Allosaccharopolyspora coralli: one gene and its partner. The protein of the gene in region 2 binds, or shares a complex with, the protein of the main gene of each other region. Links are inferred from orthologs where the notes say so. Each region holds a gene or a part of one and is shown on either strand. Other genes may lie near its edges. The genes, in order: GIY23_RS14540 and smc.

Region 1 (16,025 bases), 630 kb from region 2 along the record:
GACGATCACCCGGCTGCCGTCGACCCGGACCTGCGAAGTCGCCGGGTCGATCCGCCGCCCCATCTCGGTCACGATCTCGTCGTCGACCTCGACCCGGCCCTCCGCGATCATCTGCTCGGCGGCACGGCGCGAGGCCACCCCGGCCTTGGACAGCACCTTCTGCAACCGGATCCCCTCGGCGGCCGGGTCGGCGGGGGCGGGGTGTTCAGACATCGTCGATCGCATCCACTTCGGGCAACAAGGGAGCCAACGGCGGCAGATCCTTCAACGACGACAGACCGAGGCGTTCCAGGAACAGCTCCGTCGTGCAGTAGAGAATCCCGCCCGTGCTCGGGTCGGTACCGGCCTCCTCGACGAGGCCACGACCCACCAGGGTACGGATGACGCCGTCGACGTTCACACCGCGTACCGCCGCGACGCGCGACCGCGTCACCGGCTGCCGGTAGGCGACCACGGCCAAGGTCTCCAGCGCGGCCCGGGTCAGCTTGGACCGCTGTCCGTCCAGCAGGTACCGCTCGACGTACGGCGCGTACCTCTCCCGTGTGTAGAACCGCCAGCCATCGCCGACGCGACGCAGATCGATCCCCCGAGCGGCCTCGGCGTACCCGGCCGCGAGACGCTCCAACGCCGACCGGACACGTGCCACCGGCTGTTCGAGCGCGTCCGCGAGCAGTTCCTCCCCCGCGGGCACGTCGACGACCAGCAGCAACGCCTCCAGCGCCGCGTCGAGATCGGCGTCGTCCGTCAGGTCGGGCGCCTCGCCCACCGGCGACGGCTCGGCCACGTCCCCTGCCTTCTCGGCCGGATCTCCTGCCTGATCGGCCTCGGCGACCGGGTCGGCGACCTCGGCATTCGAGGCGACAACGGAGCCATCGGATGCGGCGACCCCGGAACCGGCGTCTGACCCGATCGACGCCCCGGCGTCGGCTGCTCGGTCGGACTCCCCCGTCACCGGAGCGTTCGCCGCCACGGGAATGTCCCCGCTCGAACCGCCGATCTCGTCCTCCCGCGACGCCCCGTCCCCGACGCGCTGGGGCGCACCGTCGGCAGTCTGCTCGGCCGGATCTTCCCCGGCCTCGCCGTCGCTCACCCGTACTCCTCTTCCTCATCGCTCGACTGCAGCCGCTCCGCCTCGGCCCGCGCCTGATCCACGCTGCCGCCCTCCCAGCTCACCGTCAGCTCCCCTAACGGATTCTCCTGGTCGAACGCGACGACGCGTTCCCGGAACAACTCCAGCAGCGCCAGGAACCGCGCGACGATCTCCACCGTGTGCGCACAGTCCTCGACCAACGCACCGAACCCCGCGCGGCCCCGTTCTGCCAGCCTGATCCGCAACAACGCGGCGTGTTCCCGCACCGACACCTGGTGCTGGTGAAGATGTTCCAACGACACCGCCGGCGGCGGCTTCGGGCGGAACACCGCGGCCGCGACCTCCGCGAACCGCTGTGGATCCACCCCGATCGTCACCTCGGGCAACAGCGCCTCGAACCGGTCCTCCACGGCCACCGACCGCGGATAGCGGCGCAACGCACCCGCCTCCAACTCGCCGAACAGCGCCGCCACCTGCTTGTACGCGCGATACTGCAGCAACCGCGCGAACAACAGGTCCCGCGCCTCCAGCAACGCGAGATCGTCCTCGTTCTCGACCTCGGCGGCGGGCAACAACCGCGCCGCCTTCAGGTCCAGCAACGTCGCCGCGACCACCAGGAACTCGGTGGTCTCGTCGAGGTTCGAACGCTGACCGAGGCTGCGAGTATGGGCGAGGAACTCGTCGGTGACCTTGTGCAACGCCACCTCGGTGACGTCCATCTCGTGCTGCGAGATCAGCTGCAGCAGCAGGTCGAACGGTCCCTCGAAGTTCTCCAGCCGGACCGTGAACCGGTTCCCCGACTCCGACTCGGTACCGGTGCCCAGCTCTTCCGGCGAGGACGGCGCGGCCGCCACGGAAGATCCGGCTTCGTCCGCCGACACAGGAAGCTCACCCGGGATCACAGGTGACCTCAACTCTCGGACTCCCCACGCAGCCTCCGGACCAGAATCGACTCGTCGCCGCGCTCGTCGAGGTCGGCGAGCAGCACGGCCACGGCCTCCCGGACGATACGCCCCCGGTCGACCACCACGTCGTGCTCGGCCCGTAACGCCAGCCGGGCCTGTTCCAATCCGAGCAGTTCAGTGCCCGAGACGTAGACCGTGATCTTCGAATCGTGCTTTCGACGGCCGCTGCCACGCACCGGAGCGGGCTCGGCCTGCGCCCCGTCCTCCGTGGTGGATTCGGCCTCCTGCCTCGCCGTGGTCCGGAACAACTCGGCGGCGCCGGGTAGCGCCACCCGCCGATTCACAGCGCGCCCCCGAGCCGACCCCACTCCGCTCTCACCGGGCGATCACCTCGCGCGCGAGCGTGCGGTACGACTTGGCGCCGGCCGAGCGCGGTGCCCAGCGGATGATCGGCTCACCCGCGACCGTGGTCTCCGGGAACCGCACCGTCCGGTTGATGACGCTGTCGAAGACGATGTCGCCGAACGCCTCCACCACGCGGGACATGACCTCGCGCGAGTGCAATGTGCGCGGATCGAACATCGTCGCGAGAATGCCGCTGATCTCCAACTTGGGATTCAACCGCTCGCGCACCTTCTCGATCGTGTCGATGAGCAGCGCGACCCCGCGCAGACTGAAGAACTCACACTCCAGTGGGATGATCACCCCGTCCGCCGCGGCGAGGGCGTTCACCGTGAGCAACCCCAACGACGGCTGGCAGTCCACCAGCACGTAGTCGTAGTCCTTCATCATCGGGTGCAACACGCGCCCCAGCGCCTGCTCGCGACCGACCTCGGCGACCAGCTGGACCTCAGCGGCTGAGAGGTCGATGTTGCTCGGCAACAGGTCCATGCCCTCGACCGTCGTCGACATCAGGACGTCGTTGACGTTGACGTTTCGTTCGATGAGCACGTTGTAGACGGTCTGCTCGAGCTGATGCGGCTGCACACCGAGGCCCACGGACAACGCACCCTGCGGGTCGAAGTCCACCAACAGCACCCGGCGGCCGTACTCGGCCAGCGCCGCGCCCAGGTTGATCGTCGAGGTGGTCTTGCCCACCCCGCCCTTCTGGTTGCACATGGCCACGACCGTGGCCGGCCCGTGCCGCTGCAGCAGGGGAGGCTCCGGGATCTGGCGGTTCGGCCTGCCGGTGGGACCGACGCCGGCACTGCCGACCTCGTCGGCCGCGTCGACCTCCTCCGGTGCATCCGCCTGGTTCGGGGCGATGCTCAGGTCGACCGCACCCCGCGACCGCCCGTCGGCGGAGGGCTGCGGTGTCGACATGGCGATCTGACTCCTTGTCTGCCGGTGGCGATCGACCGCAGCCTAAGCGGCATGTGCGACCAGCGGCAACGCGCCTCGCCGACGTGTCGCAAATAGCTCCACCCGGTGCGTCCCGGCTCAGCCGTGCGCGCGGGGGTGCGCCGTTGCGTAGACCTCGCGCAACGTGCGAACGGTGACCAACGTGTACACCTGGGTGGTCGTCACCGACGAATGCCCCAGCAGCTCTTGTACGACCCGAACGTCCGCGCCGCCCTCCAGCAGATGCGTGGCGAACGAGTGCCGCAACACGTGTGGCGAGACCTCCGAGGCCAGTCCCGCCCGCTGCGCAGCCGACTTCAACGCCGTCCACGCGCTCTGCCGGGACAACCGCGTCCCCCGGGAATTGACGAACACGGCAGCCGACCCGCGCCCCCGCGCGACGAGCGTCGGACGTGCGCGCACCAGGTACGCCTCGAGTGCCTCCAGCGCCGGGCGCCCCACCGGCACCAGACGCTGCTTTCCGCCCTTGCCGTCCAGCACGACCGTCCGCTCCGAACGATCCACGTCGTCCAGATCGAGTCCGACCGCCTCCGAGATCCGGGCGCCTGTCGAATACAGCAACTCGAGCAGCGCCCGCTCCCGCAGCCCGCGAACATCGGAGGAACTCGCGCCGTCGAGCAGTCGCGTCACCTCCGCCAGCGGCAACGCCTTCGGCAGCCGCTGCGGCGGGCTCGGCGGCGCGACCTCCCGCGCCACGTCCGCCTCGACCACTCCCTCGGTGAGCGCGAACCGATGCAGACCTCGTGCCGCCACCAACGCCCGAGCCGTGGACGACGGTGCCAACGGGGCACGATCGCCGGTTCCCGACCGCAACGCCGCCACGAACGAGGACACGTGTTCGGCACGTACCTCGGCGAGGCCGGCGACTCCGCAGGCGGTCAAGTGCTCGGCGTACCGTCGAAGATCCCGGGAGTACGAGTCGACCGTGCTGGGCGCCGTCCCGCGCTCCACCACCAGATGCTGCACGTACTCCGTGACCAACTCCCGCAGTGCCGCGGGAAGCTCCTCCCAAGCGTTCACCGACCTCGCTCCTCGCATCGCGTGCCACCGTGATCCTAGAGCGCCTCGCGCCGACTCCGCCGCAACGACCTATTGGAGGCTCGCCCGGAGTGAGGGCTGTAGTCAGGCACACTGCGCCGACGGCCTGGGCACACCAACCACTCGCGAGGGTTGGGCGAGAAACGCATCAGCGACGACGACCGCGAGAACGCAGTCCGGGCATCCGGGACCATTTCGCCGCCGGCCAGCTGACCATGCAGGAATCCGAGGACCGGTCGGCCACCCCACCCAGACGCGAACCGCCAACGACCTCGGGCCGCTGTTCACCGACCTTCCCTGACCGCATGCGCCGGTCGCCCACCTGCTGTCCCCGCACGGCTCACCATCGACCCCGCACGGTGCCCCGTTCCCCCCTTACGGCCAGCCCGTTCCCCTGATGGACAGAGGGTGCGTCCGCCGTTCTGCTCAGGTCAGGTAGGACCGTGCCCTACGGGCAGAAATGCCAGTTCCCCAAGGCATTCTCAGGTCGCCGCTGGGCGAATCGGTGGGGCCGATCACGCCACTCGGTGTCGATCGGTCGCGGTGACACGTGACCCCGGCACACCGCATCGGCGGCCAGCAGCCCGGCCACCGTCGCCGCGTTCACGATCTCTCCCGCATGGACGCCTCGCACCGCCTCCTGCAACGGAACGCGAGTCACCACCATGTCCGCCTCCTCGTCGCCGACCGGTGACGAGCGCGAGACGTCCGAGAGCTCGCGCGCGAGGAAGACGCGTTCCGACTGATCGGTGAACCCCGCGGACGACGCGAGATCCACCAGCACCGACCACTCGGCGGCCGCGATACCGACCTCCTCGGCGAGCTCCCGACGTGCGGCCGCTGCCGGTGTCTCACCGTCCACATCGAGCAGTCCAGCGGGGATCTCCCACAACCGGCGACCCAGCGGGTAACGGTACTGGTGGATCAGCACCACGTGATCCTGCTCGTCCAATGCCACCACGGCCACCGCACCCGGATGCTCGACCACCTCCCGACGAGCGGTCTCGCCGCCGGGCATGGCGACCTCGTCGACCCGCAACGCGAGGATCTTTCCGACGTGGACATCCTCGGAGGAGACCATTCGGAACTCGTGGGTTCCCTCCGTCGGCGCTACCGGGCCACCACCTTGTCCGCCACCGTCGTGCACGACCGGCCCGTCCCGGTCGGCAGGCAGATCTCGGTCCGCAGGACTCGGCTGTTCATTCACCGCCGTCCACCTCGTTCCGGCTCACTCCGTGTTCGTACCCGACTCGGACCGCACCGCGACCTCCACCGGAAGCCGTTCCGCGGCACGGTAATCCAGCGCCGCCCGCACGAATGCGGCGAACAGCGGATGCGGCCGGGTGGGGCGGCTCTTGAGTTCCGGATGCGCCTGGGTCCCCACGAAGAACGGATGCTGATCACGCGGGAGTTCGACGAACTCCACGAGCCGCTTGTCCGGGGACAGACCGGAGAAGACCAGTCCCGCGTTCGACAGCCGGTCCCGATAGGCGTTGTTCACCTCGTAGCGGTGCCGGTGGCGCTCGGTGATCTCCTTGTCGCCGTAAGCGTCGGCGACCGTCGAGCCGGGGTCCAGCATCGCCGGGTACGAGCCGAGGCGCATCGTGCCGCCCATGTCCCGATCTCCGGCGATCACGTCCTGCTGATCGGCCATCGTGCTGATCACCGGATGCCCGCACGCCTCGTCGAACTCGGCCGAGTTCGCCCCGTCCAACTCGGCAAGGTGGCGCGCTGCCTCGATGACGACGCACTGCAGGCCCAGACACAGACCGAGCAGCGGGATCCCGTGGGTTCGCGCGTACTTCACCGCGCCGAGCTTGCCCTCGATTCCGCGCACACCGAAGCCGCCGGGAACGAGCACCGCGTCCACCTCGGCGAGCGCCTGTGCGGCCCCCGCGTCGGTCTCGCAGCTGTCCGAGGCGATCCAGACGATCTCGGTCTTCGCCCAGTTCGCGAATCCACCGGCACGGATCGCCTCGGTCACCGACAGGTAGGCGTCCGGCAGGTCCACGTACTTGCCCACGAGGCCGATGCGGATCTTCTCGGTCGGCTTGTGCACCCGGTCCAGCAGGTCACCCCACACCGACCAGTCGACGTCACGGAACGGCAGACCGAGCCTGCGCACGAGGAACGCGTCCAACCCCTCGCCGTGCAGCACCTTCGGGATGTCGTAGATCGACGGAGCATCCGGGCACGCGACCACACCGTCGGAGTCCACGTCGCACATCAGCGCGATCTTGCGCTTGAGGTCCTCAGGCAGATCCCGGTCCGAACGGCACACCAGTGCGTCGGGCTGGATACCGATGTTGCGCAACGCGGCCACCGAGTGCTGCGTCGGCTTCGTCTTCAACTCCCCGGACGGCGCCAGGAAAGGCACCAGCGAGACGTGCAGGAAGAAGCAGTTGTCCCGCCCGACGTCGTGACGCACTTGGCGGCACGCCTCCAGGAACGGCAGCGACTCGATGTCCCCGACCGTGCCGCCGACCTCGGTGATCACCACGTCGGGCGTGCGGCCGTCCTCGTCGGGCTCGGCCATCGCGCGGATGCGCGTTTGGATCTGGTCGGTGATGTGCGGGATCACCTGCACGGTGTCACCGAGATACTCACCGCGCCGCTCCTTGGCGATGACCGTCGAGTACACCTGCCCGGTGGTGACGTTCGCGTTCCTGGTCAACGGCCGGTCCAGGAAGCGCTCGTAATGTCCGATGTCGAGGTCGGTCTCGGCCCCGTCCTCGGTGACGAACACCTCGCCGTGCTGGAACGGGTTCATGGTGCCCGGATCGACGTTGAGGTACGGATCCAGCTTCTGCATCGTCACCCGCAAGCCGCGGGAGGTCAGCAGCTCCCCGAGACTCGACGCGGTCAAGCCCTTGCCGAGTGAGGAGGCCACGCCTCCGGTGACGAATACGTGCTTGATCGTGTGTGCGTGCGGCACCAAGAAAGCTCCCCGTGGTCAACGCCGTCGCCTGGCTCTGAGTTCTGCGCTGGCAGGGACGGTTCACCCGCCACTCCCACGGGATTCCAGCCTATCCCACGCGGTCGCCCTCCCGCAGCGCACCCCGGACCGCAGCGCGACGGCACACCTGTCGCGTTCACGGCACCGACTCCGCCCCGGCGAGGTCCACCAGGAACCGGATCGACTCGGCCGTGTCCAGCGCCATCGTCGTGAGCTCGCGCCATGCTTGCTGGTGCACCGAGAGCGCGTTCTCGCCCACGCAGCGCTCCCACCCCACACGGTCGGAACGGAACGCGGCGTCGGGATGTCTGCCGTCACCGAAGCCGAGCAGGGTGAAGGAGCCGTCCAACGGAAGCGGACCACTACGGAACGGCACCACTCGCACGGAGACTGCCTGCGACCGCGCCGCGGCCACGAGCCGGTAGCGCTGCTCAGCGAGTACCTGCGCCTCCCCGGCGAACCGGTACAGCGCGGACTCCGCCAGGACGGTCTCCACCCGAGGTGACGGGCGGACCGCACGACCGGGAATCCCGTCCTCCGCGCGGGCCAGCACCTGGCGCTGCCGGTCCAGCAACAGCTGGAGCCGCCGTTCGGCGGCGGAGCCGGCCCGGGCCCGCAACTGAGCCTCCGCGTAGTCCGTCGTCTGCAACAGCTCGGGCACCGACTCGGTGGCGAAGACCCGGACGGTGCTCGCATCGGACTCCAACCCGACGTAGGAGCGGCGGTCCGGAGGGAGCACGTCTCTGTACGACTCCCACCACCCCTTCCGGCGCGCCTGCCTGGCGAGTTCGACGAGGTGCGCTCGATGATCACCTTCGACGCCGCACGTCTCGGTGATCGCCATCACCGCGTCCACACCGACGCCCTGCTTCGCGGATTCGATCTTGCTGAGTTTCGCCTGCGGCCAACCCAGCGTCCTCGCCAACTGGACGTGGGTGAGCCCTGCATCGAGACGGACGCGTTTGAGCTCGGCCGCGAGGACACGGTGACTCAGTTCGGGGCTGGAGGGCCGCTGCGGGGCCGGTCGAAGGTCGCCGGACGACGGGCGCGAGTCCCGCGGAGCGGATTCCGACGCAGGGACGGAGTCGGGCGGTTGACCGGTCATGCGTCCATCGTCGGACGCAGCCGTGGCCAGGTCCATGCATATCACCGGATCGAATGATCGCAATTCGAATTATTCGAACGCATGATGAAGTCTAAGGAACCCAACCCGGTCCGGCGCGCCTCTCCCCTCCGTCGTGCCGGATCTCATGGCCGGGCGGTACGTACCCCGAGCGTGCCGCCCGGCACCCGCGACCACGGTGCACCGCTGCGCCAGAACAATCAGCCCCGCACATCAGGAGAAGGACCTTGCGCACCTTCAGCCACGCCGTACTGCCCCGAGCGCCCTTCGGTCTGCTCACGCAACGCCAGAACGGTCGCCACCCGTCCAGGGGCCGAGCCCACGTTGTCCACGGTGGACAGGGCCGAAGCCATCGTGGAGTCGGCTCGCACGACGCCGATCGGTCCCCGGCTCTCCGCTGCCGCGCGGCTCCCGGCGAGGACAGCGCCCTGACCGGCGCGATCCATCTCGGTGGCGAACCGTGCGATGGTCGCGGCCCTGTCCTGGTCGCCCGACTGCCCGGAGCCGGTGACCACGACCGCGAGCTCAGCGGGTTCGATGTCCTGAGCGACCCGGACGAACCCGCCTTCCGTCAGACCGCCGAGGGCGGCGGCTCGTTCCTCGGGCGACGGCTGCGCCCCGGCATTGCCCGAACCGGCCAAGGTCAACGATCCGAGAAGTCCTCCTGCGAGAGTCCCGGGATCCGACGCGGGGGGCAGTTGCACTCCTGCCGGAAGCAGCTGCGTGACCACCCTGCGGAGTTCGTCCGCCCGGTTCGGGTCGGCGAATCCGTCGGTCAGCTGTACCTCCCCGGTGACCCGGGCACCCGCGTCGGCGAGCGTCCGTTTCACGGCCTCGCGCTGTTCGTCGGGCGCGTCCCCGGTCGTCACCAGGGTGATCGTCCGGGAACGCAGCTGGTCGCGCACCGCCGTCGGCGCTACCGACGTGCCGAACTGCTCGGCGGCCGCGAGCTGTCCGCGGAGCGCGTCGCGTTCGGACCGCAGCTGCTCCACCTCCTGGCCGAGCGCGTCGCGTTGACCTCCCACAGTGGTCAGCAGACGTTCGCTGACCGACGTCGATCCGAGCAGGATGCCGACGGTCAAGGCCAAGAAGACAGCGGCGAGCGAGACGATGTGATAACGAACCGAGATCACGAGAACAACCCCTTGCCGAATTCGAGGACCGAGTTCCCCGTGTCGAGCAGAATCTGGAGATACGCGGAGCCGAAGCCGGTCGCGGCGAGAGTCACGAACACCGTCAGCGCCACCGCGAGGACGAGGAAGACCACCGCCGCCGTGGGTACTCTGCTGCGCTGCAGCGTGGCTACCGCGGACGCGTCGACCACTTTGCCGCCGAGGCGCAATCGGGTCAGGAACGTCGACGGGTTCGACCCCGCACGACCACTGTCCAAGAACTCCCGCAGTGTCGCCTGGAAACCGACCGTGACGACGAGGTCGGCGCCATGCGCGTCCGCGAGCAGCAGTGCCAGGTCTTCGGGATTGCCGGACGCGGGGAAGGTGACGGCCCCGATGCCCAAGTCCTGGATCCGTTCCAAGCCGTGCGCGTGGCCGTCGACGTGAGCGGGCAACACAACTTCGGCTCCGCACTTGAGGGTCGCGGTTTCCATCAGTTCCGGATCGCCGACGATCACGTCGGGCGTGTGGCCTGCCTTGCGCAAGGTGTCCGCACCGGTTTCCACTCCGACGAGCACCGGACGATGGTCACGAATGTAGTTCCGCAATCCCTGCAGATCGTCAGCATGCCCGTAGCCGGGTGCGACCACGACCACGTGTCGCGACTCCATGGCCACCGACAGATCCGGAACGCCGACCCCGTCGAGCACGAGCATCCGTTCGCGGCGAAGAAACTCGATGGTGTTTGCCGAGAACGCTTCGAGCTGGGCAGACATCCCCGCCTTTGCCTCGATCATCTGGTCGGCGACGGAGTCGGCCGTCTGCTCGGTCCCTCGTGCGACCTCGTTCTCACCGACAAAGACACCGCCCTCGTGCAGCCGTACCTTCGCGCCGTCCTTGATCTTGTGCAGTACCTCGCCACCGACGTTGTCGACGAGCGTGATCCCGGCCGAGACGAGGACCTCCGGTCCGAGGTTCGGGAACCGGCCCGAGATCGACCGGGCGGCGTTCACCACACCGCCGACCTCCGCGGACACAAGTGCCTCCGCCGTGCGGCGATCCAGATCGGCCTGGTCGATCACCGCGATGTGCCCCTTGTTCAACCGGCGAACGAGGTCACCCGAGCGGCGCTGGACCCGCGCACTCCCGACCACACCGGGCAGGCTTTCGTCCTGACGTGCAAGCAGTCCACTCAGCTTCATGCAGCGATGGTGACAAACCGATCACGTGAAGCCGGTTCGCCACGCCGAGACGACTCGTCCATTCGCAGTATCGGACGCTCCGGGCTACGGCCCGTACGGCTTCGGTCAGGACCGCGGTCCGGCCGTCTGCCGTGTCCGCGAACGCTTCGCGGGCTTCTTACCGCTCTTGGCCGGTCCGTTGTCGTCCTGCTTGTGCGCGGCAGCCGTGGCCAGCAACTCCTCGGCGTGTGCTCGTCCCGTTTCCGTCGACTCGAGCCCTGCGAGCATCCGAGCGAGCTCGGCGACCCGACGCTCGTCGGTCACCATTCGCACGTCGCTTCGCGTGACGCCGCCCTGCGAAGCCTTGTCCACCACCCAGTGTCGGTCGGCGTAGGCGGCCACCTGCGGCAGGTGGGTCACGACCACGACCTGGTGTGTCCGGGCGAGCCGGGCGAGTCGACGCCCGATCTCCACCGCGGCACGTCCCCCCACTCCCGCGTCCACCTCGTCGAAAACCAGGGTCGGCACCGTGTCGGCGCCGGCGAGCACGACCTCCAGACCGAGCATCACTCGCGAGAGCTCACCACCGGATGCTCCCTTGTGGATCGGCAGCGACGGAGCGCCCGAATGCGCCGCGAGCCGCAGTTCGACCTCGTCGGTACCGTCCGGGCCCGCATGCAAGGCGCGGCCGTCGACGTGCAACGCCGCCTCGGTCTCGCGTTCGGCCTCTTTCGGCTGCACTCCGACCTCGACCCGGGCTTGAGCCATCGCGAGACCCTCCAGCTCCGCGGTGACCGCGGTGGCGAGCCTGCCCGCCGCCGCACGCCGTTGCTCGGACAACGAGGCCGCCAGTCCGGACAGCCTTTCCGCCAACTCGTCGCGGCGTGCGGCGAGGGCCGCGAGGGCTTCCTCCGAGGTGTCCATTCGGGACAGTCGATCCCGCGCCTGCGCAGCCCAGTCCAGAACGCCGTCGACGTCCGCCGCGTACTTCTTGGTGAGCTGCTTCAGATCCGCCTGTCGCGCGAGAACGTGCTCCAGACGAGACGGGTCCGCGTCGAGGCCGTCGAGATAGGCACCGAGTTCGGCCCCCACGTCGGACAGGACCGCCGCCGCTTCCTCCAGGCGCGGCTCCAGGTCTCGCAAAGCCGGGTCTTCCGCCGTGGCCAGCTTGCGACGCGCCTCACCAACCAAGCCCAGGGCGCCGGGCACGTCCGGGTCCCCGTCCGGCGACCCGTTCACGGCAGTGTGCGCACCGGTCGCCGTGTCGCGCAGCTGGTCGGCGTCGGCCAGCCGTCGTGCCTCGTCGACGAGTTCCCGGTCTTCTCCCGGCTCGGGCGCAGCCGCCTCGATCTCGGCGAGACCGTGTCGCAGCAAATCGGCCTCGCGCGCGAGTTCACGCGAGCGTTCCGTGCGCTCCTTCCATTCCCGCGCCGCGTCGATCCACTCGCCCCGGACCCGTTGATAGTCACGCAGCACCGCGAGCACCGGCTCGCCTGCGAACCGGTCGAGCACCGCCCGCTGCTCACCACCGCGCAACAGGCGCAGCTGGTCGTTCTGCCCGTGCACCGCCAGAAGCTGTTCGGACAGGTCCGAGAGCACCGCGTTCGGCACCGACCGCCCGCCGAGGTGGGAGCGGGAACGCCCATCGGAGTTCACGGTTCGCAGCGCGATGAGACTGCCGTCGTCGTCCGGTTCGGCCCCTGCCTCCGCGGCCACGGTGCCCGCAGGAGTGTCCTGTACTGCCTCGAATCGTCCTTCCACGAGCGCGCGCGAGACGTCGTTGCGCACCTTCGACGCGTCCGCTCGTCCCCCACCGAGCAGGTGCAACCCGGTGACCACCATGGTCTTACCCGCACCGGTCTCACCGGTGACAACGGTCAGCCCGGTGTCGAGTTCGAGAGTCGCGTCGTCGATGACGCCCAAGCCCTGGATGTGCATCTCCGCCAACACACCCCGCACCCTAGCGTCACACAGCACCGGACTGGTCGACATCGAACCGATCAAGTGTTCGAAAGGAGATCCGTTCGTCATCCACGCCCGGGCGTGCCGCCGTCGTCTCCCCCACCGGGAGCCGGGGCGGCTGTCCCGGCACAGGAGCTCTCACCAGTGCAGGAACCTGGATGCCGACGGCGGTCGGTTCGCGACTCTCGTCGGTCCTTCGAACCCGCCGCCGGTGTCCGACACGCCGCACTGGCGTGTCCGACCACACCGTCACTCCGCAGACGGCCCACGCCAGCCTTGCACCGGGAGTTCGAACTTCCGCACGAGTCGATCAGTGAACGGCGTGTCGTAGAGCCGGACGAGACGCACCGGGGTTCCACCCGCGGTGACCTCGATCCGCACACCCGGCGGCAGATCGAAATGTCGTTGGCCATCACAGCACAGCACCGCTTCGTGGCCGTGCTGATCGACCTCGAGTGCCACCAGCGAGTCGCGGGCCACGACCAGCGGTCGGGCGAACAAGGCGTGGGCGTTGCTGGGCAGCACCACGAGCGCCTGCACCTCGGGCCACACCACAGGTCCACCTGCCGAGAAGGCGTACGCGGTGGAACCGGTGGGGGTCGAACACAGCACGCCGTCACAGCCGAAAGCCGACACCGGATGCTCGTCGACCTCGACCACCACGTCGAGAATGCGTTCCCGGCTGCTCTTCTCGACACTGGCCTCGTTGAGCGCCCACGTCCTCGCCAAGACTTCTCCGTCCAGCCAGGCCGTGACGTCGATCGTCATCCGTTCCTCGACGTGATAGACCCCCCGCACCACGGCGCCGACGGCGTCGTCGAGGTCGTCCGAGTCGGCACCGGCAAGGAACCCGACCCGGCCGAGATTCACCCCGAAGACCGGGACGCCGGCCATGCGGGCCAACTCGGCGGCGCGCAGGATCGTGCCGTCGCCGCCCAGCGCGAACACCAGCTCGGTACCGTCTGCAGCCTCCGTATCGGCGGTCACCACCTCGCTGAAGCAGTGCGCCTCGATCTCCGGAGCCTCCTCGTCCAGTACCCGGACGAGAAGGCCGGCATCGATCAGCTGACCGGCGACCTTCTCGGCCGTCCTCAGGTTGTGCTGGCGGCCCGTGTGGACGACCAACAGCACCGCGCGTCTCACTGCGTGCCTCCCGCGCTCTGTTCGGTCACCACGGACCCACTCTTGTCTTGTGGTCCGGCACGCACGGCCTCGCGCACGCGCCGCCGACTCTCGTCACGAGAACTCTGCTCACCGGCGCGCAACCACGCGAAGTACTCGACGTTGCCGGACGGGCCCGGCAACGGGCTCGCCACCACGCCGTGGACCCCGAAATCCCCGCTCTGCGCGTGTTCGAGGACATCGAGCACGACCTCGGCACGCAAGTCGGCATCACGTACGACACCACCGGATCCGAGGCGGTCCTTGCCGACCTCGAATTGCGGCTTGATCATCGGCAACACGTCGGCTCCGGTCTCCACGCACGCGGACAGCGCGGGCAGGACGAGGCGTAGCGAGATGAACGACAGATCCGCGACCACGAGACCCACCGGGCCACCGATGATCTCCGGGGTCAACGAGCGGACGTTCGTGCGATCGTGGATCCGCACCCGTTCGTCGGTCTGCAACTTCCACGCCAGCTGTCCGTACCCGACGTCCACGGCAACGACCTCGTGTACGCCCCGCCGCAGAAGCGCGTCGGTGAAACCGCCGGTGGAAGCGCCTGCGTCCAGGCACCGGCGACCGGTGACGTCGAGACCGTCGGCTTCGAAGACCTCCAACGCACCGACCAGCTTGTGCGCCCCTCGTGAGGCCCATTTCGGATCGTCGCGATCCTCGGTGACGAGGACAGGAGCGTCGATCTCCACCGCGGTCGCCGCTTTCCGCGCTATCATGCCGCGGACGGTCACGCGCCCGGCGGCGACGAGTTCGGACGCGTGTTCCCGCGACCGGGCGAGCCCTCGCCGCACCAGCTCGGCATCCAACCGCGCCCGTCGTGGCACCGCTCAGCTCCCGCCGTGGGGCCCGGACTGGTGGTTCTCGGTCCGGCCGAGCGCCTCTGTCAGGGCCGTGTGGGCCGTGTCGAACCGCTTGACGTGGTCGGCAACGGGGAGCTCGTCGAGTCCGCGCAGTCCCTCAAGTGCCGAGTCGATCGCCTGCTCCGCTGCACTGCCGTCGTCGGGCGCGTTCCGCCGCGCCAACATCGACGGTTTCGGGGCCGTCACGGACGGAGTCGACTCCGCCTCACCATGTGACTCCGTCCCGGTCACTGACTCTGCACTGCCGTGCGACGAGGTCATGCGCTTCCGCTCCCCTTGGTCTCCCCCACACTCGGTGACTGTCTCCACGCTATCGGACGGGTGTGCCGCGTGCGCGCACCTGGCATCGGTCAGGCCAACCCGAGTTCGTAGAGTACCGATTTCGCCGTCGCGTCCGTGCCGACGACGTCCACCCGGCCCTCGCCCGTCGCCCACCATGCGGCGCAGAGCGCTCGCAACGCAGCGAGCGGGTCGGCGTCGTCCTGCGCCGTGGAACTACCGAGTTCCACCACGGACTCCGCGCATCGCACTGTCCAGGCTTCGGACCCGCGGATCTCGGTCGCGGCCGCGGGTTCGGTCACCGCCCGCACGTCCGCGCCGATTCGGTCCGGACGCTGCTCCGATGCGGCGGTGAGTACGTCCCGCGGGGTCCCGACACCGGTCAGCACGAACAGTGACGGCATGCCGTACGCGACAGCGCCTGCGATGTCGGTGTCCAACCGGTCGCCCACCATGAGCGGGCGTTCCGCACCACTCGAAGCGACCGCACGTCGTAGCAACGGCACCTGCGGTTTGCCCGCGAACTCCGGTTCACGTCCGCTGGCGGTCCGGAGAGCATCGACCATCGCGCCGTTGCCGGGCAGCTCGCCGCGTTCCGTAGGCAAGGTGCGGTCGCCGTTACTGGCGATCCAGAGTGCTCCGAACCGCAGCGCCAGGCAGGCCTCGGCAAGATCCGCCCATCCCGTCGTCGGGGAATGTCCTTGCACCACCGCGACCGGCTCGTCCTCGAAGCGGCGGACCGGAGTGAGACCGACTCCGGCGACCTCGTCGGCGAACGCCGCACTGCCGATCACCAGGACGGCCGCTGCCGGCGGCACCGACTCGGCGACCATCGCAGCGGCCGCCTGCGCGCTCGTGCTGATCTCGTGCGGTTCCGCTGCGAGGCCGAGCGCCCGGAGATGGTCGACGACCTGCGCAGGTGATTTCGACGCGTTGTTCGTGACGAATCGGAGCGCCACGCCGGCCTCACGCGCGCCG
Region 2 (15,029 bases):
GGGTGGACGCCATCCAGATGGCCGTCTACGTCGGTGGCGCGATCATCGCGGCGATCATCCTGCTCGGCAGGGTCCCGGCGGACTGGTTCTCCTCCGCCGTGGACGAGGGCAAGTTCCAGCTCTTCGACTTCACCTCGTCGTTGGTGACCGAGCAGTACGCGTTCTTCACCGCGGTCATCGGTGGTGCCGTGTTCGCGATGGCCTCCCACGGCGCCGACCAGCTCATGGTGCAGCGTCTCCTCGCCTGCAAGACGTTGCAGGACAGCCGCAAGGCACTGATCGGCAGCGGCGTCGTCGTCTTCTTCCAGTTCGCACTGTTCCTGTTCGTCGGCACGCTGTTGTGGTCGTTCTTCCAGGGCGCCGACCCCGAGTCGATGGGCATGAGCAGTGACGACGAGCTGTTCCCGCGGTTCATCGTCACCGAGATGCCCGTCGGGCTGGCAGGGCTGCTCATCGCGGGCATCATCGCGGCGGCCATGAGCACGTTGTCGTCCTCGCTGAACTCGCTGGCGACGTCCACGGTCAGCGACCTGTACCGGCGGATCACCAAGCACGAGCCGGACGACGCCTCGATCCTGCGGCAGGGCAAGCTCTGGACCGTGGTGTGGGCCGTGGTGTTCGTCGGGTTCGCCTCGATGTTCACCAGCACCGAGAATCCCGTCGTGGAGGTGGGGCTGAGCATCGCGAGCTACACCTACGGGTCGTTGCTCGGTGCGTTCCTGCTCGGTCTGCTGATCCCGCGAGCACGCCAACTGGACGCGCTGATCTCGTTCGTGGTGACCCTGTTGGTCGTGCTGTACGTGGTGTTCGGGCTGACCTTCCCGGACGGCGAGGGAGGCGAGACCGCGATGGCATTCCCCTGGTACACGCCGATCGGCGTGATCGTCACGCTCGTCGTCGGCGGATTGCTGTCGCTACGGCACCCGCGCACCGCACCCGAGGAACCCGAACCCGACCGCGCCGACGCCGCCTGACCGCCCGGGGTGGCAAATTCGCGCGAATTTGCCACCCCGCTGTCCACAGGGGAGAGAGTTGTCCACATCCGACCGGGTGGCGTAAGTTCGGTTGCGGGTTCGACCGGGTCCACACTGTCCGAGCAGGGTCGAGTGGACCCGTGAGGCCGGGGGTGTGCCATGCGCACGAAAGACAGCGACAGAGCGAACGAGCACGTCGAGATCCAGCACAAGTTGGACGCCTACCAGCAAGGCCGGCTGGACGACGTGGAATGGGTGCTCGTGCGCACGCACGTGGCCGAATGCGACATGTGCCGCGCTGACATGGACCGTCCGAAGCTGTGGAACCGCGCCTCACCGCAACGCATCCTGCCAGCCGGGGAACACGAACCCGCACTGACGGGACCAGCCGTGCCCAGTTGGCTGTTCGTCACCGGTACCGCATCCGTCGCCGCGCTCGTCGCCTTCGGTATCGGTTTCGCGTTGGGCACGGGCGCCTGACGAGGATCACGAACTCGCGCTGCGAGGCTTCGCGCGAACGTGCATGCGTTCGCCTTGCGGCCCGAACAGGCTGAGGATCTCCACCGGCGCCTGGCCGGTGCTACCGAACCAATGCGACTGCCGGGTGTCGAACTCGGCGACCTCCCCGGTCTTGAGTAGCACGTCGTGTTCGGCGAGGACGAGCCGCAGGGTTCCGCTCAGTACGTACATCCACTCGTAGCCCTCGTGCGTGCACGGGTCGGGAGTGCTGCGGTCGGTACCGATCACCATCTTGAACGCCTGCAAACCGCCGGGCTGTTGGGTCAACGGTACGACCATGAGGTCGCCGTGTTTGACCGGTTTCAGCCGCACTCGTGGATCCCCGACCGGGGGCGCGCCGACGAGTTCGTCCAGCGGCACCTGGTGCGCGTGCGCGATCGGCAGCAGCAGTTCCAGGCTCGGTTTGCGCAGCCCCGATTCCAGCCGTGACAGCGTACTCATCGAGATTCCGGTGATCTCCGACAGCGCCGCGAGCGTGCACGAGCGGGCTTGCCGGATGGCTTTGAGCCGGGGGCCGACGTCGGCCAGCACCTCATCCATGAGGTTATTGCAGAAGTGGCAAACAGGTTTGTCAAATTCAAGAGACGCCGCTCAGGATGGATCCCGGGATCGCCGTGGACCGCAGAACGCAGGTCACGGCAACCGAAGCTTCCCGACTGAGCCGCACTCGCGGTGATCTGAACCTGATCGAGGACGTGCCGGAGGAATCGGATGAACGACATCGACTGGGCTGCGATGGCCGACCTACTCGAGGACGAGGGGGAGGTCCACCGTCCGTACGTGCGACAGGCCATCGACGAGCTGAGCGACCTGCGGCCGCGTCGGGTCCTCGACATCGGCAGCGGACCAGGCGTCGCGGCCTGCCAGCTGGCCGAGACGTACCCACGCGCGGAGGTCGTCGCCGTGGACGGCGCACCGGAGTTGCTCGCTCGCGCTGAGGATCGCGCGAAGCACCTGGGCCAGCACCTGCGCACGACAGTGGCCGAGTTTCCGGCAGATCTGGGCCGGCTGGAGACCGCGGACCTGATCTGGTCGGCGAACACCATGCACCACGTAGGCGACCAGCAAACGGCGCTCGAACAGCTCAGCACCCTGCTCGCACCCGGTGGAGTGCTTGCCCTGACCGAGGGCGGACTGCCGTCCCGCTGGCTGCCGCGCGATCTGGGATTCGGGCGGCCCGGGCTGCACTTCAGGCTGGACGACGCAATGAACGAGCGGTTCACCGCGATGCGCGCGGAGTTGCCCGGATCCGCGTCCACGGTCGAGGACTGGCCGAGCATGCTGAGGCGAGCCGGACTGGTCGATGCACGCAGCAGGACATTCCTCGTGGACCTTCCCGCGCCGCTGGATGAGGCACCTCGACGATGCGTTCGACACTGGATGCAGCGCTACCGCAGTGCTCTCGCCGAAGATGTGGACGCCACGGACCTGGCGACGCTGGATCGGTTGCTCGACCCAGCCGATCCGGACGGCGTCGACCAACGGGAAGATCTGTTCTTCCGCACCGCAAAGACCGTGCACTACGCACGCCGACCGCAGCAGTGAGCCTCCTGTGCAATGTGAGGCGACTGTCGGGGGGCAAGACCATGCTGTGCGGATGAGCGACCGAACCACGCCCGCCCACTTCGCTGCCGCGTGGGCCGCCGACACCCGAGCACCGCTGCCCCGCGTCGGGGACGAGCGGGAGATCCTCACCGCGTCGCTCGACTGGCACCGCGCCACGTTCGAGCTCAAATGCGCCGGTCTCACACCCGAACAGCTCTCCCGCCGCAGCGTGGCAGCCTCGGGTCTGAGCCTGCACGGTCTGCTGCGTCACCTCGCCGGGGTGGAACGGTGGTGGTTCCGCATCCAGTACGCCGGTGCGGACGTGCCACTGCTGTACTACTCCGACGAGGACCCCGAGCAGGATTTCGAGCAGCTCGACGGCAACGTCGATGAGGCGTTCGCCGTGTGGCACCGGGAATGTGCCCGCTCCCGAGAGATCGTCGCGGGTGCCGCATTCGACGACACCGGGCGCCTCCGGACCACCGGCGAGGCCGTGTCCTTGCGTCGCGTCGTCGTCACCGTTCTCACCGAGTACGCGCGCCACGACGGCCATGCCGACCTTCTGCGTGAGTCGATCGACGGCGCCACCGGCCACTGACGGGCTGCGCCCGATAAGTAAGAGGGTGCACGGGTTGGTCTGCTTTGGTGGTCCTGTGGCGGAACCGCGCGTGGCCGGCTTGCGTACGCGGCGAGAAAACGGTGGGCGCAACGTGCCTGACCACAGATTCGATCCGCGCGCCCTCTCACCTAAGCGGCAGGCGCGGTGGTCCCAACTCAGGACGTGCCGGATTCCCCGGACACCACTCCTTGCTCCGATGCAGGGTCACCGTCCGGTTCCCCGCCGGCCGAGCCGCCTTCGACTTCCGGTGCCTCGTCGCCCGACGCGACGACTTCGCCTGCGAGGGGCTCGTCCGGGCCGATCGGGGCGGGTTGCTTCGGGCCGCCGTCGGCGCCGCTGAGTCGCTGCGAGATGACCGTCGTGATGCCGTCGCCCTGCATGCTCACTCCGTACAGGGCGTCGGCGATCTCCATCGTCGGCTTCTGGTGCGTGATGATGAGCAGTTGCGAGGTGCTGCGCAGCTCGTCCAGCAAACTGATCAGGCGGCGCAGGTTCGTGTCGTCGAGCGCCGCCTCGACCTCGTCGAGGACGTAGAACGGCGACGGGCGAGCGCGGAAGATCGCCACCAGCATCGCCACCGCCGTCAGCGACTTCTCCCCGCCGGAGAGCAGTGAGAGTCGCTTGACCTTCTTGCCCGGTGGCCGCGCCTCGACCTCGACGCCGGTGGTGAGCATGTCGTCCGGATCCGTGAGCACCAGCTTGCCCTCCCCACCGGGGAAGAGCACCGAGAAGACCTTCTTGAACTCGGCGGCGACGTCCTCGAACGCGGCGCCGAAGACCTCCAGGATCTTCTCGTCGACTTCCTTGACCACGCCGAGCAGGTCGCGGCGGGTGTCCTTGATGTCCTCGAGCTGGGTGGACAGGAACTTGTAGCGCTCCTCCAGCGCCGCGAACTCCTCCAACGCCAGCGGGTTGACCTTGCCGAGCGCGTTGAGGTCCTTCTCGGCGCGTTGCGCGCGGCGCTCCTGCGTGGCGCGGTCGAACGGCACCGACGGCGGTTCGGAGACGTCCTCGCCGCGTTCCTTCGCCGCCTCGTACTCGGCGATCTCGGCCTGGCTCGCGGGCACCGCGACCGTCGGCCCGTACTCGTCGACGAGATCGTCGAGGCCGACGCCGAAGTCCTCGATGGCCTTCGCCTCGATCTGTTCGATCCGCAGCCGCTGCTCCGCTCGCACGACCTCGTCGCGGTGCACGGCGTCGGTGAGTTTCTCGAGCTCCCCGGACAGTTCCCGCACCCGGGTCCGCACCGTGCCGAGCTTCTGCTCGTGCTCGTTCTGCAGCGCATGGGCCTCGTCGCGTTCGCGCGTCGCGGCGGTCAGCGACATCGCGATCCGTTCCAGCGCGGTCTCGCACCCGGCGACGACGGCTTTCGCGACCCGCGCGCCGCGCTCGCGCGCCCGCACCTGGGCCTCGGCGCGCGCTCGGGCCTCCCGTTCCTGACGAGCTTGCCGACGAAGCTGGTCGGCCTTGCCCTGCACCGACCGCGCCTGCTCCTCCGCGGTGCGCACCGCGAGCCGGGAGTCCATTTCCTGCTGGCGTACGGTGCCGAGTTCCTGCCCGACCCGGTCCCGGACGTCGGTGTCCGGCTCGGCCTGCTCGGCCTGCTCGTTCTCGACGGCCGCGAGCCGCTCCTCCAGCTCGGCGAGCTGTTCGAGCGCGAGTTCCCGGGAGGCTTCGACCTTCTCCCGCTGCTCCCGCAACCGCTGCACCTCGGCCGTCGCCGAGGTCGCGTCGCGTTCGAGGCTGGCGAGACGTTCGGAACTACGTGCGTTCCGCACGTTCGCCTCGTTGATCTGTTCCTGCGCGTCCCGCACGGAGTCCCGGCTGGTCTGTTCCTCGGCGCGGGCGCCTTCGAGCGCGGCCGAGTGCTGTTCCAATCGCCGTTGCGCCGCGGCGAGTTCCTGTTCGGCCTCGTCGACGGCCGCCTGCACCTCGAGGGTGCTCTGGTTGTCCCCGGAACCGCCGACCGCCCACGTCGCGCCGAGCACGTCCCCGTTCGTCGTGACCGCCCGCACCTGCGGATGCCGCGCGACCAGTGCTTTCGCGGCCGAGAGGTCGTCGACCACGGCCAGCTTGTCCAACGCCTGCGTCACCGCGGGCCGGAGCGCATCCGGTGCCTGGACGAGATCGACGGCCCAGCGAGCCCCACCGTCCAGCGCGGGCCACTGTGACCGGTCCGCCGCCTGTGCGCCACCGACGAGGACCCCGGAGGATCCCGCCTCGTCGGAGCGGAGCACCTCGAGCGCGGTCACCGCGTCGTCGACGCTGTCCACCGCGACCGCGTCGGCGACCGCCCCCAACGCGGCGGCGAGCGCGACCTCCGCTCCTTGCTCGACGGTCAGCAGCGCGGCGACCGAACCGAGCAGGCCGGGAACGCGGCCACCCGCCGCCATCAGCGCGCCCGCGCCGTCCTTGCGCCGCAGGCCCATCGACAGCGCTTCGACCCGAGCCCGCCACGACGCGATCTCCTGCTCGGTGGCTCGTTCGTCCTTGACGAGCTCCTCCACCCGCGCACGCGCGGCGTCGCGCTCCTGCTCGGCGGTGACCTTGCGCTGTTCGAGGTCCGCACCGTCGGACTCCGCGCCTCCGGACTCGGCGTGCGCGTCGGCGAAGGCGGACTGCGCGGTCTCCGCTCGCTCGGTCGCCTCGGTCAGCGCGTTCGACAGCCGCTCGATCTCGTCCCCGGTCGCGCCGGCCTTGCTCCGGGTCGACTCGACCTGGCCGGACAGCCTGGCAACGCCCTCCCTGCGGTCCGCGATCGCGCGCACGGCCGCCATGTGCTCGCGCTCGGCCTCCTGGTGCTGTCGTTCCAGCTCGGCACGGCTCTCCACCACCTCGGCCAGTGCCTCGCGAGCGTGCTCGACTTCCTCCTGCAGGTACTCCTCGCGGGCGGCGACCTCTTCCGCCTCACGCTCGAACTCCTCCGGATCCCGGCCACTGCGCTGCTGCTCGGTCTGCTCGGTGAGATGCCGGAGCCGCTCGCCGGCGAGGCGGTGCGTGCCCCGCAGCCGCTCCTCCAACGCCGAGAGGCGATACCAGGTGTCCTGCGCCTTGGTGAGCCTCGGCGCGTCGGCCGCGACCTGTTCCTCGAGCGTCTTCTCCTCGTTCTGCGCGAACTGGAGCGCGCGTTCGACCTCGGTGCGGCGATGCCGGGCGGCTTCCTGGTCGGCTTCGTCCTTGGCCAGCTCGGCCCGGGCACTGACCAGGTCGTCGGCGACGAGCCGAAGCCGCGCGTCCCGCAGCTCCGACTGCACCGTCTGCGCCTTGCGCGCGATCTCGGCCTGCTTGCCCAGTGGCTTGAGTTGGCGGCGCAACTCGCTGGTGAGGTCCGTGAGCCGGGTCAGGTTCGCCTGCATCGCGTCGAGCTTGCGCAGCGCCTTTTCCTTGCGCTTGCGGTGTTTGAGCACGCCTGCGGCCTCTTCGATGAGCCTGCGGTGCTCGTCCGGCTTGGCCTGCAGGATCGAGGCGAGCTGGCCCTGACCGACGATGACGTGCATCTCGCGTCCGATACCGGAATCGGAGAGGAGTTCCTGCACGTCCATCAGACGACACGAGTTGCCGTTGATCTCGTACTCGGAAGCGCCGTCGCGGAACATCCGCCGGGTGATCGAGACCTCGGTGTAGTCGATGGGCAGCGCGCCGTCGGCGTTGTCGATGGTCAACGTCACCTCGGCACGACCGAGCGGGGCACGGCCGGAGGTGCCCGCGAAGATGACGTCCTCCATCTTGCCGCCGCGCAGCGCCTTCGCGCCCTGCTCCCCCATCACCCAGGTCAGCGCGTCGAGGACGTTCGACTTGCCCGAGCCGTTGGGGCCGACCACGCAGGTGATGCCGGGTTCGAAGCGCAGCGTCGTGGCCGAGGCGAAGGACTTGAAACCCTTGAGGGTCAGGCTCTTCAAATGCACGGCTACCGACGACCTTCCCGCGAACGACGAGTCACGCCCGATCCCGGGGAGCCTACCCGTGCGGGCGGCCACGACCTCGCAGAACCGGTGTCCGGGTGTCGATCACGACTACCTCTCGACGAAGCCGTCCAGACCACCCTTGGCCTCCGACCATCGTTCGGCGACGTACTCGACCGCTCCCGGCGCGCGCTCCGAACGCAACGCCGCAAGCAGCTTTTCGCAGTTCACACGAGACCCTTCTGCGACGACCTCGACCCGGCTCGCGGGGAGGTTGGTGGCGCTGCCGACGAGGCCGAGCTCGAGGGCGCGGGCCCGTGTCCACCACCGGAAACCGACGCCCTGCACGCGACCGTGCACCCAGGCGGTCAACCGGATCGGTTCCGAATCACTCACCCCTGTATGGTGCCGCATCGGTCTCGTGGCGATCTTCGCCGGTCAGGTCCTCGGCGTCCGGTCGACATGATCACGACGGGTTCGCGGGGAAGTCACGACCGCGGCACGGTCCGACGCCCGGAGTCCCGGCCGTACCGCTGTCACCGCTACCGTGTCCGACGGTTTCGGGCGACTTGCCCGGCCCGGAGACGCCCGGTGGCACACGTGCCGTGACGAATCGCTCCGGTCGAACGAGTGGGAGTCCGATGGATCCGATGCACGGCCAGGAAGGGATCGGCAAGCGGGTGGCAGCGCTGGCCGCCTCAGGTCTCGCCGTCGCCACCGGTTTCGCCACCGCGGCCACCGTCGCACTCGCGAGCCAGCAGACGGACTCATCGGCGAACCCCCGACCGCCTGCCGCCACCACGGCGCCGACCACCTCCTCCAGCAGCATGCTTCCTCGGCCGCCCGGGTCGCCGCCGCCTCCTGCACCGCCGTCGCCGTCCAGCGGCGAGTCCGGTTCCACGACGAACGGCCCCACGTCGACGACCGATGAGCCTGTGAACACCACCCCGGAGCCGCCGGGGTCGACCCCGAACGACCCGCTTCCACCACCGGCGCCGCCTCCGGGCCCGCCCACCTCGGCGCCGCCGACGACCTCGACGCCTCCACCGGAGCCGACGACCTCGCCGCCGACGTCGGAGCCGCCACCGTCCAGCACGACCAGCCCGACCACCTCGTCGTCCCAGAGCGGAACGACCTCGTCCTCGCCGACGACCACCGACGACGAGCCCGAGTCAGGCGAGAGCACACAACGCCAGGAATCCGGCAACGAATGAGCACGCAGCTCGCGGTGCACGCGTGCCGGTCGCTGTGCTCCTGGCACCGCACTCGCACGGAACTCGACGGGCTCCCGCTGCTGGCCTGCCGTGGTTGCGGCTCGCAGTGGGTGCGTAGCGAGCCGTGGACGCCGATCGACCACACCGGCTGCATCCCCGACGACGTCCGCACCGAACTCCGCCGCTGACCACCATCCGGCCGACCCCGACGAACTCGACACCGAGTCCCCGGGCGTCCCCACCCACATTCCACCCGCCCGGGTGGGGACAACTCCCCCACCCTGTGGATAGCGAGGTGGCAAATTCGCGCGAATTTGCCACCCGCCCGGTCAGATTGGGTCGCCGTGGACCAGGACGGTGGCGTGAGTGCGGGTCGGGGCGATGAGGGTGGCGTTGCGCTCGTCGCTGCGGGCGACCCACGCGCGCGCGTCTTCCGGGGTCTTGCCGTGGCGGACGTGCCTGTCGACGAGCCGCTGCACTCGCGCTGCGTCGTCGGGCAGCAGGAACCACGTCTCGTCCAGCACTTCCCGCACCCGGGCCCACGGCCCCGAGTCGAGCAGCAGGTAGTTCCCCTCGGTGATCACCAGCGGCACGTCCGGCGGCACTGCGATGGCTCCGGCGAAGGATTCCTCGATGTCGCGGTGAAACTCCGGCGCGTAGACGACCTCTCCCTCCGGATGCCGCAGCCGCCGGAGCAGCGCGAGATATCCGGCCGAGTCGAAGGTGTCCGGAGCGCCCTTGCAGTCGCGCCGCCCGAGCCTGTGGAGTTCGGCCTCCGCGAGGTGGAAGCCGTCCATCGGCACGACGACCGCCCGAGATCCGAGTGCGTCGAGCACGTCGGCCGCGACGGTCCCCTTGCCCGCTCCCGGGGCTCCCGTGATGCCGAGGAGTCGTCGTGCACCGCGCTCGACGAGTGTCTCCGCCCGGCGCACGAGTTCCGAGAGATCGTCGTCGCAGTCCACAGTGGACAAATCTCGCTCCCTACAACGCGGTGAGCCTCCGTGCGGAGAACGCGACGACGACACCCACCAGCGCCGCCGCCGTGAGCAATACCGTACCCAGCGAGGTGAATGTCGCCAGCGGTCCGGCGACGGCGGCGCCGAGCGGCATGAGCCCCCACGCGAGGACCCGGTGTGCGCTGGTGACCCGGCCCATCATCGGCGCCGGGGTGAGACGCTGGCGTTTCGTCGCGGACAGCACGTTCCATCCGCCGGCGCCGACTCCCATGACGAAGTACGCGATCCACGCGACGACGGGCACCGGCGCGAGCCCGAACAGCGCGATCCCGAGTGCCAGCAGGCTCAGACAACCGATCATGACGTGCCCCGTCGCGGCGCGCTCCGCGCACCAGGGCACGACCTGCGCGGCCAGGATGGTGCCGACGGCGGTGCACACGAGCAGCGTCGGCACAGCCGCGGCGGGTAGCTCGAGGACTTCGATCGCATACAGCACCGCGATGGCATTGACCGCGCTGATGAGCAGCGCCGTCATCCCGACGACGCCCACCACGGTGCGTAACGCCGGTTCACCGAGCAGGAACCGGAGCCCCGAGAGCACCTCCGACCGCAGCGTCGTACGGGACTGCCCGCCGTCGGCTGCGCCCGTCTTGCCGCCGGAGTCGCGCACCCGTGGCAGCACGCAGACACGTAGCGCGGCGAGGATGAAGGCCAGCGAGATCGTCGCGAAGCAAGCCGCGGGCTCCCACGCGAACAGGGCTGCCGCCGCGAGCGGCCCGGCGATCTGGATGCCGGTGGTCTCCACCCCGACGAATCGACCGTTCGCCCGTTCCAGATCGTCGGACCCGGCGTAGGAGACGAGCATGGACTGCGACGCCGAGTCCGCGAACGTCTCGGCGCAGGTCAGCAGGAAGGCGCTCGCGACCAGGACCCACAGCACGTCGGTGCCCGTGACGATGCTCGCCGCGAGCACGAGTGTGAGAACGAACCGGAACACGTGCGCCCACAGCACCGTCCACTTCGGTTCACACCGGTCCACCAGCGCACCGGCGGGAAGCGCCACCAGCAGCCACGGCAGCACCTCGGCGACGGCGACCGCCGAGACGGCCAGCGGGTCGCGAGTGCTCACCGCCGCGTACAGCGGCAGAGCGGCCGTCCGCACCCCGTCGCCCATCGACGTGAGCGCCCAGCTCACGAGCAGGCCCCGGAACGATCGGGTGCGCACCCCGACATGGTGGGCCTGCTCCTGCGGGGCCAGGGTCATGCGGTGCTCCGTTCCGAGGTGCGAGTGGTTCGGTCGCGCGCTCACACCACCATCGCGGGGACCGGCCATCGTCGTACTCGAACCGGGGCCCACCACAGTCGCTCGCCGAGCGCCACGAGCAGTCCGGCTTCCTGGAGTGATTCCGCGACCCACGGGGCGACGGAAGCCGGGGGCCTTCCTGCGCCCAGCTCACGCAGAGCCTCCACGTACGCGGCGTCGTCCACGACGTACCGGTCGAGCACGTCGCGTCGACGGTCACGCACTTCCACGAGTCCCGGACCGTGGCGCATGAGACACCGTCCCGGGTACCACCGGTTGCACCATTCCGCGAGATCCACCCGATCGGCGCAGTCCCCATCGACCCACCGCGGCGGGTACAGGTGGGCGAACGCACGCCAGTCGGGCAGTTCGTCGACCCGCTGATCGTTGACCCGCAGGGTCCAGTCGCACTCCACGGCCCACGCCGTCAGTTCCCGTACGAGGTCCAGCCTGCGCAGATCGTCCCCGTCGGCAGCGATCGCGACGGGTTCGACGAGGGTGACGCGGGTGGTTCCCGCCGCGCACAGCGAGCGCGCCGTGGGGACAGGATTCGCAGGTGTGCTCGTCAGCCGTACTTCTCCCGTGCGGGAGCACTCCGGCGGCATCGTGCTCTTCGAAGTCATGGGCGCTTCCCTCATGCGATGCGGAGCAGCTGCTGACCGGTGGCACGCGGCACGACGTGGACGTGTGCGCCGTCGTCGCCGTACACCAGCCCGGACATCGTCCATTCCGCCAACCGGTCGGTGATCTTCGCGTGTTCGGCGCCACATTCCCTCGCGAGTGAGTCCACTGTGCGGGGACGGTCGAGGGCGTGGAAGAGGTGTCGGTCGAAGGGGTCGTCGAGCACTTGTTCCGTCCGCCCGTGCCCCGGCCGGTCGCCCAGGATCACGATGCCGGAGTCGGATCGATGCCACCCGAGACCGCTCCGCGCATGGTCGGTGCGCCAGCTTGCGATCGCGTCGAGCACCGCGCGCTCGGCGGGTTCGGTGAGTCCCGCCGGTTCGGCCGCGAACAGATACGCGAGGTCGTCCAGCTCGGCCGCCGAGAGGTCGTAGGTGATGGCGTACTGCGGATCCGGCGTCCTCTCGGCGAACCCGAGTGCGGGATCGTCGAAGAACGGGCTGAACCGTTCGATCGCCACCCGGTCGGCACCGTCCATCGGTGGCAGGTGGGCCAGTGCGGGCATCTGCGCGGCGGCGGCGAGGTGATCCACATCGGACTCACCGGGGAATCCGTAGAGATAGTTCCACATCACCGTCATTCCCAGTTCGGAGGCGTCGCGCAGCATCCGGACGTTCTGGCACCCGGTCACCCCCTTGTCCATGCGCCGCAAGACGGAACTGCTGAGGCTCTCGATACCGGGCTGTACCTGCACGAACCCGGCATCGACGAGGTCGCGTAGCTGGTCGTGCCGCAGATTCGACTTGATCTCGCACTGCACCCGCAGATCGAGGTCTGCGTCACGAAGTCTCGGCAACACGGTCCGCAAGTGCTGCATGTCGAGGATGTTGTCGACCAGGTACAGGTCGAGGATCTGGTACCGCTCGACGAGTTCAAGGAGTTCGTCGTGGAACCGCTCGGGGCTCTTGCTGCGGAACTGCATGAACGAACCGTTGAGCCCGCAGAACGTGCAGTGATGCTTCTCGCCCCACCAGCATCCCCGCGCTCCCTCCACGACGAGTCGCGGCTCGATCGAGGTCGCGGCACGCGACGCGGCGAATCGGGGGAAGTATCCGTCGAAGTTCGGCGCGACGATGCTCGCGGGCGGCAGCGGCGCGGAGGTCATGCCGTTGGCGACCGAGTCACCGTCGGCGTCGCGCCAGCACAATCCCGGGATGTCGTCGACCGCCGTCGCCGCTCCGATCGCGGTGAGCAGCGCGTCGAAGGACCGCTCGCCCTCGCCGCGCACCGCATAGTCGATCTGGCGGAAGTTGCGGTGCCACGCGCGACCCTGCGGCCCGTCGCAGTTCGCGCCGCCGAGGACCGTCACGACCTGCGGTTCGATCCGTTTCAGCTCGGCCGCGAGCGCGAGCGCCGCCGTGTTCTGCTGGAACGTGGTGGTGAACCCGAACACTTCTCCCGGTGCGGGCGCGCACGACCGGGCGTACTCCTTGATCCAATCAGGAACCCGTCGATGCAGATCGAGACAGAGCTTCAGGGTGTCCTCGTCGTCGCATCGAGGCGCGAACTCGGCGACTCTCCAGTGTGGATCGTCGTACAGTGCGGACGAGAACACCCAGTCGCCGTGACCCTGAAAGTAGGAGTCGAGCGCGAAATGCCCGTACCCGGCGGTGTCCAGGTCGGCCTCGTCGTGGGCCCAGTCGAAGAAGTCGAGGTTGGCGTCGAGCACCCGGACGTCGTCGACGTACGGATTGCCGAGCGCGACGGTCTTGAGGATCCCGCACGCCAGCGACGGGTACTCGACGGAGGCCCAGGGCATGGTCACGAGTGCCACGTCCATGATCGGTCCACCCCTCTCCGGGGGCGGGCGGGGCAAGCACCCCGCCCGCCGCGAACGAACTCAGGAGATCCGGACACCGACGGGGCCGGAACCGACCGTTTCCTTCGGATCGTTGTGCACGGTGGTCTTCTTCATGACCTCACCTCCCTCCGTCGCTCCTCCGGCGCCGCCCTGGAGGCGGGAGTGCCGAGGTCGTACGGCGGCGCGCGGCCGAACCGACGGTAGGCAGTGCCGCTAAACATCGGCTAACCGCACGGGGTCGGCTGGGGAGCGTGAGTCCCGCTGGCAGCCGGGAGCGTGAGTCTTTTTGGTGGCTGGAGCAACTAAAAAGGCTCACGCCTCTGTCGGATCGCCTTCGACGACGAGGTCGGCGCGAGATCGGCTCGGCGCCACCAGCGCGGCGTTGCGCTCGTCGGAGCGGCTGACCCACTCGTGGGCCTGTGGCGAGGTCTTACCGAACCGCACGTGGCGTGCGACGAGCCGCCGCACCCGGACGCCGTGGTCCGGAGCGAGAAACCAGGATTCGTGCAACAACCCAGCGACCGAATCCCACGGCTCGGTGTCGAGCAGCAGGTAGTTGCCCTCGGTGATCACGAGCGGAACGTCCGCAGGGACGGAGATCGCATCCGGGACGGCCTCCTCGATCTCGCGGTCGAACGCCGGTGCGGAGACCGGCTCGCGTCGGCGGATGCGGCGCAGCAGATCGACGTACCCGAACACGTCGAACGTGTCCGGGGCCCCCATCCGGTCCCGCCTCCCGAGGCGACGCAGCTCCGCCTGGCTGAGATGGAATCCGTCCATCGGCACGACCAGGGCACTGGAGCCGAGCGCCTGCACGAGCGCGTCCGCGACCGTTCCCTTGCCGCAGCCGGGCGGCCCCGTGATGCCGAGCAGCCGCCGCTGTCCCGAGTCCGCCAGCTCCTGTGCTCGTTCGACGAGCACGGACAGCGAGCTCACGAGCTCCCGCCGCGCAAAGACTGCTCGATGTCCTCCAGTGTGCGACCCCGTGTCTCCGGCAGATTGCGGTACAGGAACACCAACCCGATCACGCCGAACACGCCGTAGATCCAGAACAGGCCGGTCGCGGTGAACGCGTTGATGATCGACAGCACCGAGATCGAGATGAAGAAGTCCAGCACCCAGTGCGTCATCGTGCCGATGCCTGCGGCCTTCCCACGGACCGCCGTGGGGAAGATCTCGCTGTTGATCAGCCAGATCGCGATGCCCAGGCTGGCCGCGAACGCCGCCTCGTAGAGCATCAGCCCGACCGTGAGGAGGATGCCGAGCCCCTCGACGGTCGGTAGCAGGTAGAGCGCACCGAGCCCGAACAGGACGGCGATGACCACGCCGGTGCCGCCGATGAGCAACGGGCGCCGCCCCACCTTGTCGATGAGCAGCAACGCGATCACCGTGAAGATCATGTTCGTGGCGCCGATGCCGACCGAGGACAGGATCGCGGCCGAGTCGCCCATGCCGGCTTGCTGCAGGATCGTCGGCGCGTAGTAGATGACCGCGTTGACGCCGACGAGCTGGTTC

What was found.
Region 1: the proteins of smc (region 2) and GIY23_RS14540 are in contact, whole or in part, in a crystal structure (PDB 3ZGX), measured with the Bacillus subtilis proteins. The link is inferred for Allosaccharopolyspora coralli from one-to-one orthologs.

What each region holds. Positions count from the first base shown.
Region 1 is NZ_CP045929.1:3,092,178-3,108,202, forward strand. The notes cover bases 1-2,794. They hold GIY23_RS14540 (segregation and condensation protein A), read right to left. Parts: upstream 1,915-2,794; coding sequence 1,087-1,914; downstream 1-1,086. Other genes in these bases: GIY23_RS14530 (pseudouridine synthase), read right to left, coding at 1-213; scpB (SMC-Scp complex subunit ScpB), read right to left, coding at 206-1,090; GIY23_RS14545 (hypothetical protein), read right to left, coding at 2,001-2,339; GIY23_RS14550 (ParA family protein), read right to left, coding at 2,371-2,794. In the rest of the region: more of GIY23_RS14550, read right to left, coding at 2,795-3,318; site-specific tyrosine recombinase XerD, read right to left, coding at 3,436-4,395; GIY23_RS14560 (NUDIX domain-containing protein), read right to left, coding at 4,844-5,476; GIY23_RS14565 (CTP synthase), read right to left, coding at 5,624-7,330; GIY23_RS14570 (helix-turn-helix domain-containing protein), read right to left, coding at 7,488-8,456; GIY23_RS14575 (copper transporter), read right to left, coding at 8,675-9,607; putative cytokinetic ring protein SteA, read right to left, coding at 9,604-10,788; DNA repair protein RecN, read right to left, coding at 10,894-12,717; GIY23_RS14590 (NAD kinase), read right to left, coding at 12,979-13,872; GIY23_RS14595 (TlyA family RNA methyltransferase), read right to left, coding at 13,869-14,732; GIY23_RS14600 (hypothetical protein), read right to left, coding at 14,736-14,954; GIY23_RS14605 (HAD-IIA family hydrolase), read right to left, coding at 15,119-16,025. UniProt on the Bacillus subtilis protein: Participates in chromosomal partition during cell division. May act via the formation of a condensin-like complex containing Smc and ScpB that pull DNA away from mid-cell into both cell halves.
Region 2 is NZ_CP045929.1:3,722,999-3,738,027, forward strand. Bases 3,613-7,942 are described here. They hold smc (chromosome segregation protein SMC), read right to left. Parts: upstream 7,563-7,942; coding sequence 3,813-7,562; downstream 3,613-3,812. Other genes in these bases: GIY23_RS17365 (DinB family protein), read left to right, coding at 3,613-3,636; GIY23_RS17375 (acylphosphatase), read right to left, coding at 7,671-7,942. Outside these bases: GIY23_RS17345 (sodium:solute symporter), read left to right, coding at 1-974; GIY23_RS17350 (hypothetical protein), read left to right, coding at 1,134-1,454; GIY23_RS17355 (helix-turn-helix domain-containing protein), read right to left, coding at 1,461-2,033; GIY23_RS17360 (class I SAM-dependent methyltransferase), read left to right, coding at 2,205-3,038; more of GIY23_RS17365, read left to right, coding at 3,091-3,612; more of GIY23_RS17375, read right to left, coding at 7,943-7,973; GIY23_RS17380 (hypothetical protein), read right to left, coding at 8,026-8,745; GIY23_RS17385 (hypothetical protein), read left to right, coding at 8,770-8,961; GIY23_RS17390 (nucleoside/nucleotide kinase family protein), read right to left, coding at 9,103-9,744; GIY23_RS17395 (MFS transporter), read right to left, coding at 9,755-10,993; GIY23_RS17400 (DUF5825 family protein), read right to left, coding at 11,035-11,655; GIY23_RS17405 (RiPP maturation radical SAM C-methyltransferase), read right to left, coding at 11,667-13,493; GIY23_RS17410 (nucleoside/nucleotide kinase family protein), read right to left, coding at 13,827-14,450; GIY23_RS17415 (sugar porter family MFS transporter), read right to left, coding at 14,447-15,029. UniProt on the Bacillus subtilis protein: Required for chromosome condensation and partitioning.